2 linked regions of the Aromatoleum petrolei genome follow. The protein of the gene in region 2 interacts with the protein of the main gene of each other region in a pairwise test. Links are inferred from orthologs where the notes say so. Each region holds a gene or a part of one and is shown on either strand. Other genes may lie near its edges. The genes, in order: ftsZ and rlmN.

Region 1 (8,875 bases), 1.7 Mb from region 2 along the record:
AACTCGGCGTTTGCCTGGTCGACATCGGCGGCGGCACCACCGACATTGCGGTGTTCACGCACGGCGCGATCCGCCACACCGCGGTGCTGCCGGTCGCGGGCGACCAGATCACCAACGACATCGCGATGGCACTGCGCACGCCGACCTCGGAAGCGGAGGAAATCAAGATCCGTCACGGCGTCGCCATGCACACGCTGGCCGACCCCGAGGAGATGATCGAGGTGCCCGGCGTCGGCGACCGCCCGCCGCGTCCACTGTCGCGCCAGCGCCTCGCGGACGTGATCGAGCCGCGCGTGTCGGAACTGTTCGAGCTCGTGCAGGCCGAGCTGCGCCGCAGCGGCTACGAGGAGCTGCTCTCCTCGGGCATCGTGCTGACGGGCGGTTCGTCCGTGATGCTCGGCATGGTCGAACTCGGCGAGGAAGTGTTCCACATGCCGGTGCGCGTCGGCGCGCCGCAGTACTCGGGTGGCCTGGCGGATGTCGTGTGTCACCCGCGCTATGCCACGGCCATGGGTTTGGTCATGGAAGGCCATGCCCAGCGTCGTCGCGGCATGCTGGCGCGCGAGACGCGCAGCGTGAAACAGGTGTTCGGACGCATGAAGGCGTGGTTCGAAAAGAATTTTTGACGTAACGGCGTGGAATTTTTCAGCCAAATTGAATGAGTTGTTGATCTGACTCCCTTATTTAGTTGTAAACTTTTGATTTATTACTAAATGTAGGTTTGGCGGCAGCTCGGTGCATATCGGGGTTGTTTTTCTGGAGGCGAGGCAAATGTTTGAAATCGTTGAGAAGGAGCAGACCGGCACGATCATCAAGGTGATCGGCGTCGGCGGTGCCGGCGGCAATGCCGTCGACCACATGATCAGGGAAGGGGTGCAGGGCGTCGAATTCATCGTCGCCAACACCGATGCGCAGGCGCTCAATCGCTGCCTCGCCCCGAACAAGATCCAGCTGGGCAGCTCCGGCCTGGGTGCGGGTTCCAAGCCCGAAGCCGGCCGCGCGGCCGCGCAGGACTCGCGCGACGCGATCGCCGCGGCGCTCGATGGCGCCCACATGTGCTTCATCACCGGCGGCATGGGTGGTGGCACCGGCACCGGCGCAGCGCCCGTCGTGGCGGAGATCGCCAAGGAGATGGGCGTGCTGACCGTCGCGGTGGTGACCAAGCCCTTCGACTTCGAGAACCGCCTGCGCGTTGCCGAAAGCGGTGTCGAAGAGCTGACCCGCTACGTCGACTCGCTGATCATCGTCCTCAACGACAAGCTGCTCGAGGTGTATGGCGACGACGCCGGCTTCGAGGACTGCTTCCGCTCGGCCGATAACGTGCTGCGCAGCGCCGTCGGCGGTATCGCCGAGATCATCAACGTGCCTGGTCTCGTGAACGTCGACTTCCAGGACGTGCGCACCGCGATGGGCGAGATGGGCCGCGCAATGATGGGGTCCGCCGAAGCCTCCGGCATGGACCGTGCGCGCATCGCCGCCGAGCAGGCCGCCGTGAGCCCGTTGCTCGAGGGCACCGAGCTGTCCGGCGCACGCTGCGTGCTGATCAACATCACCGCCAGCCGTTCGCTGAAGATGTCGGAAGTGCGCGATGCCGTGAAGACCGTCCAGGCCTTCGCCGCACCCGAAGCCTTCGTCAAGTACGGCACCGTGTTCGACGAGTCGATGGAAGACCGTGTCCGCGTCACCGTCGTCGCCACCGGCCTCGGCGTGCCCCGTGCCGCGCGCCAGCCGGTGATGCAGGTTGTGCAGGGCACCGGTACCTACGGCCCGTCGGTCGGCGGCATCGACCTGACCAATCTGGACGTGCCGGCGGTCATCCGCACCAATCGTCGCACGCAGGTCGAGGCGATGAGCGCCAACGGCATGGGGACGTACGACATCCCGGCCTTCCTGCGCAAGCAGGCCGACTGAGCATTACCGGCTCCGCCCATAACGGGCGCGTGCTGCGGACCGTCGCCTCCGGTCTGCGGCACGCGCCCGTTTCCGTTCCCGCGCCGGGCACGGAGGCGTGACGGCAATCCGCGGCAACGCTGTGTTGCATGTTGCGTTGCAACCAAGCTTACCGTGTGATCGTTGCTGTGCGTGCTAAACTGCTGTCGTGTAACGGGAATTCAACAATGATCAGGCAGCGCACCCTTAAATCGCTCATCAAGGCCACCGGCGTCGGGCTGCACGGCGGACGCAAGGTCCAGCTGGTGCTGCGTCCGGCTGCGCCCGATACCGGCATCGTCTTCCACCGCGTCGATCTCGATCCGGTCGTGGATTTTCCGGCCGACCCGTATTCCGTGTGCGACACGCGCATGTGCTCGGGTCTCGAGCGTGACGGCGCCAAGGTCGGCACCATCGAACACCTCATGTCGGCCCTTGCCGGCCTTGGTATCGACAACCTGCACGTCGACGTCGACGCCCCCGAAATCCCGATCCTCGACGGTAGTGCGGGTCCGTTCGTGTTCCTGCTGCAGTCCGCGGGCATCGAGGAGCAGCAGGCGCCCAAGCGCTTCCTGCGCGTGAAGAAGGCCGTCGAGTATCGCGAGGACGACAAGTGGGTGCGCCTCGAGCCCTACGACGGCTTCCGGCTGGATTTTTCCATCGTGTTCAACCACCCCGCGATCGACAAGACCTCGACGCAGGTGAGCATCGATTTTGCCGAGCATTCCTATGTCCGCGACGTCGCCCGCGCGCGCACCTTCGGATTCATGCAGGACGTGGAGTTCATGCGTGCCAACGGCCTCGCGCTCGGAGGCAGCCTGGATAACGCGATCGTGATGGATGAATACCGCGTGCTCAATGCCGAGGGCTTGCGTTACGTCGATGAGTTCGTCAAGCACAAGGTCCTGGATGCGATCGGCGACCTCTACGTGTGCGGCCATCCGCTGCTCGCCCGCTATTCCGCGCACAAGGCCGGCCATGCGCTGAACAACCAGGTCCTGCGCGTGCTGCTCGAGGACAGCAGCGCCTGGGAGATCGTGACGTTCGAGCAGGACGCCGCGACCCCGGCGGCGGTCAGCCACCAGTTCGAACTCTCGCTCGCCGCCTGAGTCGCCTGCGATGCTGGTGATCCGGCTGTTCGCCATCCTCGCCGTGATCGGCATCGGCGGGTCGCTCGTCGCGTGGCTGCTCACCGGCAATCCCAGGTATCGACTGTGGGCGTGGAACTGCTTCCGTGCCGGTATCGTCGTGCTGTTCGTGTTCCTCGCACTATTCGCGCTCGAACGGGTGTTCGTCCCGTTCGCGTAGCCGTCGCCCGCGCGCCTCAACGGCGCGCGTGATTGTCTGGACGAAAGTCAGTCGCGGCGGCTGCGCCGCACCAGGCGCTCGAGCGACTCGCGCAGCGGCGAATCGGCCGGGAGCGTCGCCGAAAAATCCTCGATGCTGCGGCTGCCGCCTTCGGAGATCGTGCGTTGCGGCGGCGGGCGCCGCTCCTCGCGCGTCTCCAGCACCTTCACCTTCACCTGCACAGTCTTGATCGGCAGCCCTGCCGCTGCAAACTGCTCCACCAGTGACGGTGCGATCTGTTTGAGGCGCGCGGCCGCAGCGCCCCCATTGGCGAGCAGGACCAGCGTGTCGCCCTTCAGGTTGGCGACCGAGCAGGCCGACGAGAGCGCGGGCGGGAGGTGCTGCTGGAGCAGCGTCTGCAGGCGCATCAGGCGCGCCGCGTGGTCCTTCAGGCGAGCGAGCGCGTCGCCGGTGCCCAGGAAGCGCTGGATGAGCTGGGTCATGGTGATGCCGTAGTCGGAGTGCGCCCTGATGGTAGGTCGCACGTGCCCGGGCCGCAAGCGCGATGTTCCCGGCTGATCAGGCGGGTGGTCGCCGCATCCCCTGCGGGGGCTTGCGGCCGGCATGCTAAACTTCCCGCTTTGCCGAATCGGTCCCACCAGATACCCACATGATTTCCGGCCTGCTCAAGAAAATTTTCGGTAGTCGCAACGACCGCCTCATCCGCCAGTATTCCCAGACGGTACGCACCATCAATGCCCTGGAGCCGACGATCTCGGCCCTGACGGACGAGGCCCTGCGGGCCAAGACGGAAGAATTCAGGCAGCGCGTCGCGAACGGCGAAAGCCTGGACAGCCTGCTGCCGGAAGCCTTCGCGGTCGTGCGCGAAGCGGCGAAACGCGTCCACGGCATGCGCCACTTTGATGTGCAGTTGATCGGCGGCATGGTGCTGCACAGCGGGAAAATCTCCGAGATGCGCACCGGCGAAGGCAAGACGCTGGTCGCCACCTTGCCGGCCTACCTCAATGCGCTGACGGGCAAGGGCGTGCACGTCGTGACCGTCAACGACTACCTCGCCAGCCGTGACGCGGACTGGATGGGGCGCATTTACGGCTTCCTCGGGCTGACCACCGGCTGCAACCTGTCGCGCATGACGCACGAGGAAAAGCAGGCCGCCTACGGCGCGGACATCACCTACGGTACGAACAACGAGTTCGGCTTCGACTACCTGCGCGACAACATGGTGTATTCCACCAGCGAGCGCGTGCAACGTGGCCTCAATTTCGCGATCGTCGATGAAGTGGACTCCATCCTCATCGACGAGGCGCGCACCCCGCTGATCATTTCCGGCCAGGCCGAGGACCACACCGAGCTGTATCTCAAGCTCAACCAGGTGGCGCCGATGCTCACGCAGCAGGAAGGTGAGGGCGAGGACGTCACCAAGCCCGGCGACTACACGCTGGACCTCAAGGCGCGCCAGGTGCTCCTCACCGAGCAGGGTCACGAGAACGCCGAGCAGATCCTCACGCGCATGGGACTGCTGGCGGAGGGATCGAGCCTGTACGACCCGGGCAACATCCTCCTCGTGCATCACCTCTATGCGGCGCTGCGCGCGCACGCACTGTACTTCAAGGACCAGCACTACGTCGTGCAGAACAACGAGGTGGTGATCGTCGACGAATTCACCGGCCGCCTGATGGCCGGCCGCCGCTGGTCCGAGGGGCTGCACCAGGCGGTCGAAGCCAAGGAGGGCGTGCGCATCCAGGCCGAGAACCAGACCCTCGCCTCGATCACCTTCCAGAACTACTTCCGCATGTACGGCAAGCTCGCCGGCATGACCGGTACGGCCGACACCGAAGCCTACGAATTCCATCAGATCTACGGCCTGGAAACGGTGGTGGTGCCGACCAACCGTCCGATGCAGCGCCGTGACGACAACGACAAGGTCTATCGCACCGCCAAGGAAAAGTGGGATGCGGTGATCGCCGACATCCGCGAGTGCGTCGGCCGCGGCCAGCCGGTGCTGGTCGGCACGACTTCGATCGAGATCAACGAATTCCTCTCCGGGCTGCTGCAGCGCGAGAAGCTGCCGCATCAGCTGCTCAACGCCAAGCAGCACGAACACGAGGCGGAGATCGTCGCGCAGGCGGGCCGCCCCGGTGTGATCACGATCGCAACGAACATGGCCGGCCGCGGTACCGATATCGTGCTCGGGGGCAGCATCGAGCGCCAGCTTGCGGCGATCCGCGACGACGATGCGCTGGCGCAGGACCAGAAGGACGCCCGCATCGCCGCGATGCGCGAGGAGTGGCAGAAGGTGCACGATCAGGTGCTCGCGGCGGGCGGCCTGCACATCGTCGGCACCGAGCGGCACGAGTCGCGCCGCATCGACAACCAGCTGCGCGGTCGCGCGGGCCGTCAGGGCGATCCGGGCAGTTCGCGCTTCTACCTGTCGCTCGAGGATCCGTTGATGAAGATCTTCGCCGGCGAGCGCCTGAACGCGATCATGGTGCGCCTGAAGATGCCCGAGGGCGAGGCGATCGAGCATGCCATGGTCACCCGCTCGCTCGAGTCGGCCCAGCGCAAGGTTGAGCAGCGCAACTTCGACATCCGCAAGCAGCTGCTCGAATACGACGACGTCGCCAATGACCAGCGCAAGGTGATCTACCAGCAGCGCAACGAGCTCCTTGAGAGCGAGGACATCTCCGACACCATCCACGCCATGCGCCAGGGCGTGCTTCACGACGCCTTCCGCATCTACGTGCCGGTCGACAGTGTCGAGGAGCAGTGGGACATCCCCGCGTTGGAGCAGGCGCTCGCTGCAGAATTCCAGCTCCGCCTCCCGGTGGGCGAGTGGCTGAAGGCCGAGTCCAACCTCGACGACGAAACGATCCTGAAGCGCATCCTCGCCGCGGCCGACGAGGCCTATGCCGCGAAGGTCGCGCTGGTCGACGCGGGCGCGTGGCACAAGTTCGAGCGCGACGTGATGCTGCAGAGCCTCGATACGCATTGGCGCGAGCACCTGGCCGCACTCGATCATCTGCGGCAGGGCATCCATCTGCGCGGGTACGCGCAAAAGAACCCGAAGCAGGAATACAAGCGCGAGGCCTTCGAGCTGTTCGAAGGCCTGCTCGAGACCGTGCGCAGCGAAGTGTCCAAGCTGCTGATGACCGTGCAGGTCCGCACCGAATCGCAGCTGGAGGAGGCTGAGCACCCGCCCGAGCTGGATAATGTCCAGTATCACCACGCCGACTACGACGAGGCGCTTGGCGCCGCATCGCAGGCGCAGGAGGGCGGCACGGCCGTTGCGCAGGCTCCGAAGGTCGGACGCAACGACCCCTGCCCCTGCGGCTCCGGCAAGAAGTACAAGCACTGCCACGGCAAGCTGAGCTGAGGCAGGATGGGCGGTCAGACGCTTTCCCGCCGCGTCCCTGAACGGCCCCGAGCGGGCCGTTCCTGGCTTTGCATGCGGCTTTTACGCGCATGACCGGGCCGACTGATCCCAAGGGCAGGTGCTCCGGTGAGTCCATCCTGTTTCCGGAGCTGCGCCTCGGCGTTCCGGAGGAGGCGGCCGGGCCGGCGGGGCGCGAGCCGCGCGGCCTCGGGGAGTGGGTCGCGTTCATCCGCGATCAGGAGATGCCCGCTCTCGGTGCAACGGTAGCGCTGATTCACGCCGTCACCGAGGATGAAAAATCCCCGACCGGCAAGCTTGCTCAGGCCATTCTGCAGGACGCGGCAATGACCGCGAAGGTGCTCAAGCTCGCCAACAGCGTCCTGTACAACCCCTCGCGCCAGGCGGTGAGCACCATCAGCCGCGCCATCGTCGTGCTCGGCTTCAATGCCGTCGCTGAAATAGCGATCGCGATCCGCGTGATCGACGCCCTCTTGACGGGCGGCATCCGACAGCGTGTTGTGGCCGAGATGGCGCGTGTGTTCCATGCCGCGGTGCAGGCGCGCGCCTTGGCGGCCCTGCGACGCGACGGACGCTCCGAAGAGGTGTTCATTGCCGCACTGTTGTCGCGGGTCGGCGAGATGGCCTTCTGGTGTTTCGGCGGCAAACTTGCGCAGCGGCTGGACGAGGCCCTTGCCGCCGGCCAGTCGGATGACGAGGCCCAGATGAGCGTGCTCGGCTTCCGCTTGCGGCAGCTCTCGCAGGGGCTGGCGCGCGAGTGGAAGCTGGGCTCATTGCTCCAGTCCGTGCTCGATGGCAGCGCCCGCGCGGGCGTGCCCGAGCAGGCCATCCACTTCGCCCACCGCTTCGCGGCGGAGGTCGAGAACGGGTGGGATACCCCCGGGCTGGACAAGCTCGTGCGCGGCTTGGCGACCTTCGCCGGGATTTCGTCCGAGGCGATGCGCGAGGAACTCGCCATCAACAGTGTCGAGGCGGCGCGCATCGCGGGTTATTTCGGCGCTGCCGAGGTGGGCGAACTGATTCCGCGGCCGACTCCCGCCGCAGGCGTCGTGGAACCCGCCGAAACGGAAATGGCCGAGGCTCCCTCGATGGAGCCCGACCCCAATCTCCAGCTCAGGATCCTGCGGGAGATCTCGGGCCGCATTGCGGCGGGGGCGAATCTCAACGAAATCCTGCAGCTCGTGCTCGAAGGCATTTATCGCGGTGTCGGTTTTGACCGCGTGCTGTTCGCGCTGCTGTCGCCGAACCGCCTGCAGCTCATCGGCAAAACGGCACTCGGGGGGAGTGCCGAGGGATTGCGGCAGGCGTTCATCTTCTCGCTCGACGGCACGCCTGGCGATCTGTTCAACGAATTCTTCCGCAATCCGCGCGCGATGCGCTTCGGTCCCGGCCAGACGCCGCCCGGGATCCGCGTCGATCGCCTGCAGCTTGCGGCTGATCCCGCGAATGCCTGCATTGCGCCCATCCTCGCACAGGGACGCCCGATCGGCCTCTTCTACGCCGATCGCACCCACGCGGCAAAGGGTGTCGACGACGAACGTTTCGAAGCCTTCCAACTGTTTGCCCAGCAAGTCTCGCTCGCCGTCACCGCGGCCTCGTCGTCACGCCAGAACGGATGATGCATGACCTTGCAGCAATGAGCTTGCCGACATCCGATGAACCCGCGGCGGCTCCCGCCGCCCTTTGCCCGATGGAGATCCGTCATGCCCGTTAACCTCTCCACCCCGGTTGCCTCGGAACTGCGCCCGGTCGCAGGCGTCCGCCTCGGGGTTGCCGAAGCCGCGATCCGCAAGCAGAACCGTCGCGATCTGACCCTCATCGAAGTGGCGCCCGGCAGCCGTGTGGCAGGGGTGTTCACGCTCAACCGATTCTGCGCCGCACCCGTGCAGGTGTGCAAGGACCACCTTCCGGGCGGCGACATCCGCGCGCTCGTGATCAACACCGGCGTCGCAAACGCGGGAACGGGCGAGGCGGGGCTCGCGAATGCCAAGACGACCTGCGCGGCCGTCGCCGCGTTGTTCGGCGTCGCGCCCGAGCAGGTCCTGCCGTTTTCGACGGGTGTGATCCTCGAGCCGCTACCCGTCGATCGTCTGGTGGCCGGGCTTCCCGCCGCTCAGGCCAACCTGTGCGCCGACGGATGGTTCGATGCCGCGCATGCGATCATGACAACCGACACCATCGCCAAGGCGCTGTCGCGCCAAGTGACGATCGCGGGGCGCACGGTCACGCTGACGGGCATCAGCAAGG
Region 2 (8,802 bases):
TTGGGCTCGGGCGTGAGCGAGATGCGGATGGTGTCGCCGATGCCTTCCTGCAGCAGCACGGCGAGCGCGGCCGTGGAGGCGACGATGCCCTTCGAGCCCATGCCAGCCTCAGTCAGGCCTAGATGCAGCGGGTAGTCGCAGCGGCGCGCCATCTCGCGATACACGGCGATGAGGTCCTGCACACTGGACACCTTCGCCGACAGGATGATGCGGTCGCCGCCGAGGCCGTATTCCTCGGCCTTGGCCGCGGATTCGAGGGCGGAAACGACGAGCGCTTCACGCATCACCGCGCCGGCGTCGCGCGGCTCGGCGAGCTTCGCGTTCTGGTCCATGACGCGTGCGAGCACGGACTGGTCGAGACTGCCCCAGTTCACGCCGATGCGCACGGGTTTGTCGTACTTGCAGGCGAGTTCGACGATGGCCGCGAACTGCGGATCGCGCTTGGCGCCCGCACCGACATTGCCCGGGTTGATGCGCAGCTTGGCAAGCGCTTCGGCACACGCGGGGAAGTCGGTGAGGAGTTTGTGGCCGTTGTAGTGAAAGTCGCCGACCAGCGGGACGTCAATGTTGAGCGCCAGCAGGCGGTCGCGGATGTGCGGCACGGCCTTCGCTGCAGCCTCGTTGTTGACCGTGATGCGCACCAGCTCGGAGCCCGCGCGCGCGAGCTCGGCAACCTGCATCGCGGTGCCGAGGACGTCGGCGGTGTCGGTGTTGGTCATCGACTGCACGACGACGGGGGCGTCGGAGCCGATCAGGACGCGTCCGACGCGGACCTGGCGCGTGCGGTGGCGCGGCAGGGAACCGGCGTGGTTGTCGGGACGGGAGTCGGTTGTTGGGATCGTAGCCAAGTCAGCTCACTCCAGGGTGAATCTCGCGACACTGACGCGCACGTGGGGCGTCAGGTCGTACGGCTTGCCGCGATAGTCGAGGGACACCTGCTTGGCGTTACCGACGACCAGCGCAAAGGGGGGTTTGCCTTGCACGGTGCGCGAACTGCCGGCGCCGTTGATCCCCGAATAGACGATGGCGCCGCCTGCATCGCGTACCTCAACCCACGAATCGCCCTCGAATCGGAACACGAGGTGCACGACACCCTCGGCAGCGGGCGCCGGGGCGGCGGGGGCCGCTGTCTGCGCGACGGGGGCCGCAGGCGGCACCACCGCGGGCGCTGCGGGGACCGGCGCAACGGTCGCTGACGGGGGGGCAAGCGGAACGGCTGCCGGCGCGGCTTCGGGCGCGGCCGGCTGCGCCGAAGGGGCGACCGGCTGCGAGGGCACGACGCCGCTCTCGGCGAGTGCGGATTCCGACACCTGCCCTTGCGGGGCAGCGGCAACGCTGGTCAGCGGAGGCGTCAGCTGCGCCGCGCGTTCGGTGACGCTCTCGGCGACATCGGCATTCTCCGCCGGCATGCGGAACCAGTCGAAGTACCAGCCCACGAGCACGAGGAGCAGGAGCGCGCCGGCGATCAGGCCGACGGGAAGCTGCACCGAGCGCCCGCCGCTGCCGTTCGGCATCACGCCTACGGCGTTCGACACCGGCGCGAGCTCGACGGCCCGGGGAGCGACTGCGGACTCGAAGGCTGCCAGCACGACAGCCGGATCGACCCCGAGGTAGCGGGCGTAGTTGCGCAGGAAGCCGCGCGCGAATGCGGTGCCGGGCAGGAGGTCGAGCCGCCCCGCCTCCATCGCCTCGATCTGCCGGCTGGTCAGCTTGAGGGAATGCGCGACATCGCTCGCCGTTTCGCCGCGGGCTTCACGCAACTGCCGAAGTTGCGCGCCCATCTCGGCAGCCTGGTCGGACGATGCCGCCTCCTGCCGGTCCAGATGCACTTCTGTCACTCGTAATTTCCCTGGATCATCGTCTGGTATTCGGGGCTGTCGGCGAAGCGGCCGCGCAACTGGGCGGCGTAGCTCGCCTCGGCGTCGCGGTTGCCCAGGCGGCGCGCGGTACGCAGCCCCAGCCACACCGATTGCGGTGTCGGCTCGCCCTGCTGGTGCAGATCGACGAGCAGCGCGCTCGCGACGTTATAGGCGCCGCGCCGGTAGGCGATGCCGGCGAGCTGGTAGATCGCCTGACGGTTCGCCGGGTCGGTCTGCACGGCGCGACGGAATTCCGCCTCCGCCGCCGTGTCATTGTTTTGGCGCAGATAGCACAGTCCGGCGTTGGTGTAGGGCCGCGTCGGCGTGCGGTAGTACGGGTTGCGCGCCGACGACGCGAGCCGCGCGAGACCGTCCTGCACGTTTCCATTGACGCACTGGAACCAGCCGAAGCTGTTGTTGAACTCAGGATCGTTCGGTGCAATCTCGAGGGCGCGCAGGAAGTTCTCGCGGGCCGCGTTCCCGTCGTCGATCGCCATGTACACCAGCCCCATCAGGTGGTAGGCCGGCGCGTAGTTGGACTGATTCTGCAGCGCCACGCGCGCCTCGTCGAGCGCGACGGCGTAGTTGCCGAGCTGGAGGTAGGCGCCACCCAGTTCGACGTGAACCTTGGCCGTCGCCTCGCCCTTGCCCGACACGGGCATGTCCGCCACGGGACGATCCGCAAGCGGCGAGCCGGCGGTGTTCATGGTGGCATTGCAGCCGGCGAATGCCAGCGCGAACAACGGGAGCGACAGCTTCACGAAGAGCCGGGTCATGCACGATCCTCCATCGATTTCACAAGGCGAACGGTGCGGCGCGTGCGGTCCTGGACCTGCCCCGCAAGCTGGCCGCAGGCGGCATTGACGTCGTCGCCGCGCGTCTTGCGCGTGGTCGTGACAATACCCGCATCGATCAGGATACCTGCAAAGCGGCGTATGCGTTCGGGTTGGGAACGGTCGAAACCGGAATTCGGGAAGGGGTTGAACGGGATCAGATTGAACTTGCACGGCACGTCGCGCACGAGGGCGACGAGCGCGCGCGCATGTGCATCGGAGTCATTGACGCCGTCGAGCATGACGTATTCGAAGGTGACGAAGTCGCGCGGGGCGCGTTCGAGGTAGCGCCGGCACGCGGCCATCAGCTCGCGCAGCGGATATTTCTGATTGATCGGCACGAGACGGTCGCGCAGCGCGTCGTCGGGCGCATGCAGCGACACGGCGAGCGCGACCGGGCATTCCTCGCGCAGGCGGTCCATCGCCGGCACGATACCGGAAGTGGACACGGTGACACGGCGGCGCGAAAGGCCGTAGGCGTGGTCGTCGAGCATCAGGCGCAGCGCGGTGACGACGTTGTCGAAGTTCGCGAGCGGCTCGCCCATGCCCATCATGACGACGTTGCTGATGACGCGGCCATTGTCCGCATCACCGTCGGCATCCTTCACCCCCGCGGGCGTCGAGGTACCACCCAGCAGCTTGTTGGCGAGCCACAGTTGGCCAATGATCTCGGCCGCGGTGAGGTTGCGGTTGAAGCCCTGCTTGCCCGTCGAGCAGAAGGCGCAGTCGAGCGCGCAGCCGGCCTGCGAGGAGATGCACAGCGTGCCGCGGTTGGTTTCGGGGATGAAAACGGCCTCGACGGCGTTGGCATTGCCGACATCCAGCAGCCACTTGCGCGTTCCGTCCTCCGAGATGCTGTCGCGGATGGCCTGAGGCGGACGGATGCACGCCTCCTGGGCGAGCTTCGCACGCAGGCTCTTCGCGACGTCGGTCATGTTGTCGAATTCGGTTTCGCCGAAACGGTGCATCCAGCGCATCACCTGGCGCGCGCGGAAGGGCTTCTCACCGCGCTCGGCAAACCAGGCGACGAGGCCGTCGACGTCGAAATCGAGCAGATTGACCGGTGTTTCCATGTGTTTCCTGTACTGCCCTCAAAATGCAATCGGCCCGCGACGCACGAAGTGCGCGGGCCGATGCGCGGGCGTAGCCCTGAGAGACTTAGCGGGCGTAAACGTTCATTCCGGGGAAGAAGAACGCGACTTCGACCGCGGCAGTTTCGGGCGCATCCGAACCGTGCACGGCGTTGGCGTCGATCGAGTCGGCAAAGTCGGCGCGGATGGTGCCCGGCGCCGCCTTCTTCGGGTCGGTGGCGCCCATCAGGTCACGGTTCTTGGCGATCGCGTTCTCGCCTTCGAGGACCTGGATCATCACCGGACCGGAGATCATGAAGGACACCAGATCCTTGAAGAAGGGGCGCTCCTTGTGCACGGCGTAGAACTGGCCGGCTTCGCGCTCGGACAGGTGCACCATCTTGGAAGCGACGATCTTCAGGCCCGCATCTTCGAAGCGCTGGTAGATCTTGCCGATCACGTTCTTGGCGACGGCGTCGGGCTTGATGATGGACAGGGTGCGTTCGATAGCCATTTGAAAAAACTCCGGTTTGAATCGGTCAGCGAAAAATGGGGCGCAAAAAGCGTAGCTCGCGATTCTAGCAGTTTTTCGTGACGCGCTCCCAGCACGGCAAAAACGCGTCCCGTACCGAAGGGCTCGCCGAACGCACTTCTTTCGCTGCAACAACCGTGACGTGCTTCTCGTGGAAAGCCATGAACCCAAACGGGGGATATTGACTCCGCGATGGCGCCGCCGAACGCACGGCACCCGCGGGTCGATCATGAGCAGGCGGACGAGCACGGATCGGATGACCGCGGCCTTCACCTACCCGATTTCGGCCAGCGCCTGGGCGTGCTCGGCGTGCGGGAAGCCGGGGACTTGTCACGACAATGTGCGGTATCTGACGGACAGTGCGCTAATGGAGTCCGGATGGGTAATACCGCCGCTGACGGCAGGGATGTGCATGGGAAAATAAATAGTTGTTTGACGAGCCTGTTGCAATGCCGACTCCTGCCCGCCTGGACGCCCCTCCCCCCTCGGACGTACCGCGTCAACGAGTCCCTTTCATCGCGGCGACGGCGATCCTGGTGCTCGCGGGATTGTTCACGTGGTACGCCATAGCGGACCGACGCACGACCATTGCCGAGGGCATAGAGACAACTGAGCAGATGGCAAGCCAGACCGCGCTGATCGCCGCGGGAACGCTGGAATCGGGCGAACAGTTGCTGCGCGCGATGGCGCTACTCGTCAGGCCGCCCGTGACAGTTCCCCGCCTCGACCCCGAGGCGGTACGCACGGCGCTGCTGGATTTACGCTCCGCCGCGCCGCACCTGATGGATCTGCTGATCCTCTCCAAGGACGGACGAATCGAGCACTGGACGGGCTCCGGCACACCGCCATCGGTCATGGAGCGCGAATATTACACAGCTCACTTGCGGCCCGACAGCGCGCTCTACGTCGGGCCGCCGCAGCTATCGAAGGTTCATGCCGGACGATGGTTCTTCGCCTTGAGCACTGCCCTGCGCGACACATCGGGCCGACTGACCAATGTTCTCGTCGTCATTATCGACGTCGACCTGCTACGCGAGCGCCTGACGCCGCGCAATCCGCACAACGGTCTCAGCCAAGCCCTGTTGAGCGAGGATGCGCGCATATATTCGCGCACGCCCGATCACGAACTCCACGTCGGCAAGCATCTGCCCCTCACACCGGAACGCAGCGGCGTGCTGGCCAGCAGCCCGTATGCGACCACTGTGACCATATCACCGCTCGACGGACAGGAACGCATCGTCGCCTATCAACATCTGCGCCTCTACCCGATGGTGGCTTCGGCAGCACTGCCGGTCGCTGAAGTTCTGGAGCGCTGGCACAAGCGGGTAATCACCGTATTTGTCCTGTGGCTGGCGCTGAGCGCGACCATCGTCGCGGTCGCCCGGCGCGCGGCGGCGGTCAGCCGCATCCAGCTGGAACACGCCAGCATCGACGGACTCACCGGGGTGTATAACCGGCGCTCGATCATGGCGTGTGCGGACGCATTCGAGAACAAGCCGGATCGCCGCGGGGAGTTGTCGATGCTGATGATAGACATCGACCACTTCAAGGAAATCAACGACACCTACGGCCACTTGGCGGGCGACGAGGCAATCCGCAGCATTTCACACCTGCTACGCGACGAGGTGCGAGCGAGCGACGTCGTCGGGCGCTATGGCGGCGAGGAGTTCCTCGTCCTGATGCCCGACACCGGCACCGAGGGCGCTGTCCACGTGGCGGAGAAGCTCCGGTCGGCGGTCGCAGCACGCATCGAATCGCCGAGGCCGATCACGATCAGCGTCGGCGTCGCCACGACCATCCGCGGCCAACGCTCGCTCGCGCAAACACTCGCTTGTGCCGACACCGCGCTTTACGAGGCGAAGCAGGCGGGTCGCAACTGCGTGCGCATCGCCCACCCTCACGCAGAACCCGCCGGCCCCACGAACTGAACGGTCTGCGCCCGGGAGTGCCGCGCTCGGGCCGGCCAGCGCGGCGAGGCTGTCGCAGTGCGTGCCACTCAGTCGCCGTCGAGGGACAAGACCCGGCCGGTTGCGAGCAGTGCGGCGTACTCGGCGGCGGGCACCGGTCGACTGAACAGGAATCCCTGCATCTCGTCACACGCGTTGGCGCGCAAGAACTCGAGCTGCGGGCGAGTTTCGACACCCTCTGCGACCACCGTCAGGTCCAGACTGTGGGCGAGCCCGATGACCGCGCGGCAGATCGCAGCATCTTCGGGATCGCTCGCGATGTCGCGCACGAACGCGCGATCGATCTTCAGCTGGTCGATGGGGAAACGTTTTAGATAGGCAAGGCTCGAGTAACCGGTGCCGAAATCGTCGAGCGCGACGCCGATACCGATTGCGTTAAGCTCGCGCAGCATCGCCACCGCACGGTCCACGTCGTGCATGACCGTGCTTTCGGTGATCTCCAGCTGCAGGCAGTGCGGATCGAGGCCGGCTGCCACCAAGGCCGCGCGCACCGTCTGCGGCAGATTCTCCTGGCGGAACTGGCGGGCCGAGAGATTGACCGCGACGGGCGGCACGGCGAATCCCTCGGCAATCCAGGCGGCTTGCTGGCGACAGGTCTCGCGCAGCACCCATTCGCCGAGCGGCACGATCAGCCCGGTGTCTTCGGCGACCGGGATGAAATCGGCCGGAGAAACCATGCCGCGCTCGGGATGCTGCCAGCGGACCAGGGCCTCGGCACTGGTTACCCGCCCGTCGCACAGGCTGGCCTTCGGCTGGTAGAACACCCGCAGCTCACCGTTGTCGATCGCGCTCCGTAGCGCGCTGGCCAGCGCGAGCTGCGCGGTGGCCCGCAGGTTCATTTCCGGCGCGTAGAAACGGAAGGCATTCCCGCCCGCCGACTTGGCGTTGTGCATGGCGATGTCGGCGGCCCCGAGAAGGGCTTCCGCGTCCTGTCCGTCGCGTGGAAAAAGGCTGATGCCGAGACTTGCGGTCGAGTACACCCCGTGGCCGGCGATGTCGAGCGGTGCAGCGACATCCTCGAGCAGCCGCCCCACCAGCGGCGCGACGTCCTCGGCGGCGGCCAGGTCGTCGAGCAGGATCGCGAATTCGTCGCTGGCCAGGCGTGCGACGGTATCGCCGTTGCGCAGCGGCCCCTGCAAACGGCGTGCGGCCTCCTTGAGCAAGATATCGCCGCGGGCCTGGCCAAGCGTGTCGTTGATGGCCTTGAAGCGGTCGAGGTCGAGCAGCGCGACCGCAACCGTCCGCCCATTGCGCCGGGCATGCACCAGCCCCTGCTCGAGACGATCACGGAACAGATGGCGATTGGCGAGTCCCGTCAGCGTGTCGTAGTGAGCCTGGTGGGCGAGCTCGCGCTCGGCGCGCTGACGCGCATCGCGCTCGCGCAGGCTGCGCAGCCCGTACGCCAGGTCGTTGGCGAGTTCCTCGAGCAGGGCGACCTCCTGGAGGTCGAAGGCGTCGCCCTCGCTGGCGTAGATATTGAGCGCGCCGACCGTTCGTCCCGCCGCAGTCAGCGGCAGCGCGATGCTAGAGGTGAAGCCGCGACGCTGGGCCTCGGTGCGCCATGGCGCGTAGGCCGGATCGCCGGGGATGTCAATGCAGGTTTGGGTGGTGCCCAACCGGATCGCACGGCCTGTCGGCCCTTGACCCGAAGGGACGTCCGCCCAGCTCACATCGAGTGTGCGCAGGTAATCCGCCCCCACGCCCGCCATCGCCGCAGGGTGCACCGAGCGCGCAGGATCGTCGAGCGCGAGACCGACCCAGGCCAGGCGATAGCCGCCAAGTTCGACGAGGTGCCCACAGACGGTTCCGAGTAGCTCGCCCTCATTCTGCGCGCGGACCAGCGCTTCATTGCACAAGGTGAGCATGCGCAGGGTGCGATTCAGGCGGCGCAGCTCGTTCTCGGCTCGCACCTGCGTCGAAATGTCACGCACGACGGCGATGACCTGCGCCTCGCCGTCATGCGCCATGACTGCCCGACTGATGTCGGCCGGAAACTCGCTGCCGTCGCGCCGCCGCGCAAAGATGCCCGGCCGGCGCATGCCATTCACATCAGAATGCGGCGTTCCGTGATAGTCCGAACGCTGCTCCGAATGCTGTGCCCTGAAACGCTCGGGCACGAGAAGCTCGACCGTCTGGCCGAGCAGTTCGCTCCGCGAGTAGCCGAACAGCATCTCGGTACGGGCGTTGACCATCGTGATGCGGCCGGCGGCGTCGGTAATGACCACGCCGTCGGCCGCCGACTCGAGGATGCTGCGGACGCGCGCCTCGCTGGCACGCAGGGTGCGTTCCGCTTGGCTGCGTTCATCGACTTCACGCAGCAGCGCCGCATTGCTGGCGGCCAGTTCGGTACTGCGCTGCGCCTCTCGCCGCTGCGCCGACTGCAAGGCGCCGGCCATGTCGTTGAGCGCGACGTTAAGCGTGGCGAACTCGTCGCCGCCGTCGCTGCGCAGGCGTACGTCGAGATCGCCCGCCGCCAGGCGTTGCGCGAAGTTCATCGTCTGGGCGATCGAGCGCCGGATGCTGCGTGAAAACAGATATCCA

Evidence for each region.
Region 1: the proteins of rlmN (region 2) and ftsZ interact in binary tests that used the Escherichia coli proteins (3 or more experiments, as listed by UniProt). The link is inferred for Aromatoleum petrolei from one-to-one orthologs.

The regions. Positions count from the first base shown.
Region 1 is NZ_CP059560.1:1,802,928-1,811,802, reverse strand. The notes cover bases 1-2,841. They hold ftsZ (cell division protein FtsZ), read left to right. Parts: upstream 1-771; coding sequence 772-1,911; downstream 1,912-2,841. Other genes in these bases: lpxC (UDP-3-O-acyl-N-acetylglucosamine deacetylase), read left to right, coding at 2,118-2,841; ftsA (cell division protein FtsA), read left to right, coding at 1-626. Outside these bases: more of lpxC, read left to right, coding at 2,842-3,038; ToN1_RS08285 (hypothetical protein), read left to right, coding at 3,049-3,237; ToN1_RS08280 (DciA family protein), read right to left, coding at 3,285-3,719; preprotein translocase subunit SecA, read left to right, coding at 3,887-6,610; ToN1_RS08270 (HDOD domain-containing protein), read left to right, coding at 6,700-8,247; bifunctional glutamate N-acetyltransferase/amino-acid acetyltransferase ArgJ, read left to right, coding at 8,332-8,875. UniProt on the Escherichia coli protein: Essential cell division protein that forms a contractile ring structure (Z ring) at the future cell division site. The regulation of the ring assembly controls the timing and the location of cell division.
Region 2 is NZ_CP059560.1:3,518,667-3,527,468, reverse strand. What follows is about bases 1,699-4,466. They hold rlmN (dual-specificity RNA methyltransferase RlmN), read right to left. Parts: upstream 3,766-4,466; coding sequence 2,632-3,765; downstream 1,699-2,631. Other genes in these bases: ndk (nucleoside-diphosphate kinase), read right to left, coding at 3,851-4,276; pilW (type IV pilus biogenesis/stability protein PilW), read right to left, coding at 1,835-2,635; ToN1_RS16135 (helix-turn-helix domain-containing protein), read right to left, coding at 1,699-1,838. Outside these bases: ispG (flavodoxin-dependent (E)-4-hydroxy-3-methylbut-2-enyl-diphosphate synthase), read right to left, coding at 1-839; more of ToN1_RS16135, read right to left, coding at 855-1,698; ToN1_RS16115 (GGDEF domain-containing protein), read left to right, coding at 4,912-6,222; ToN1_RS16110 (EAL domain-containing protein), read right to left, coding at 6,291-8,802.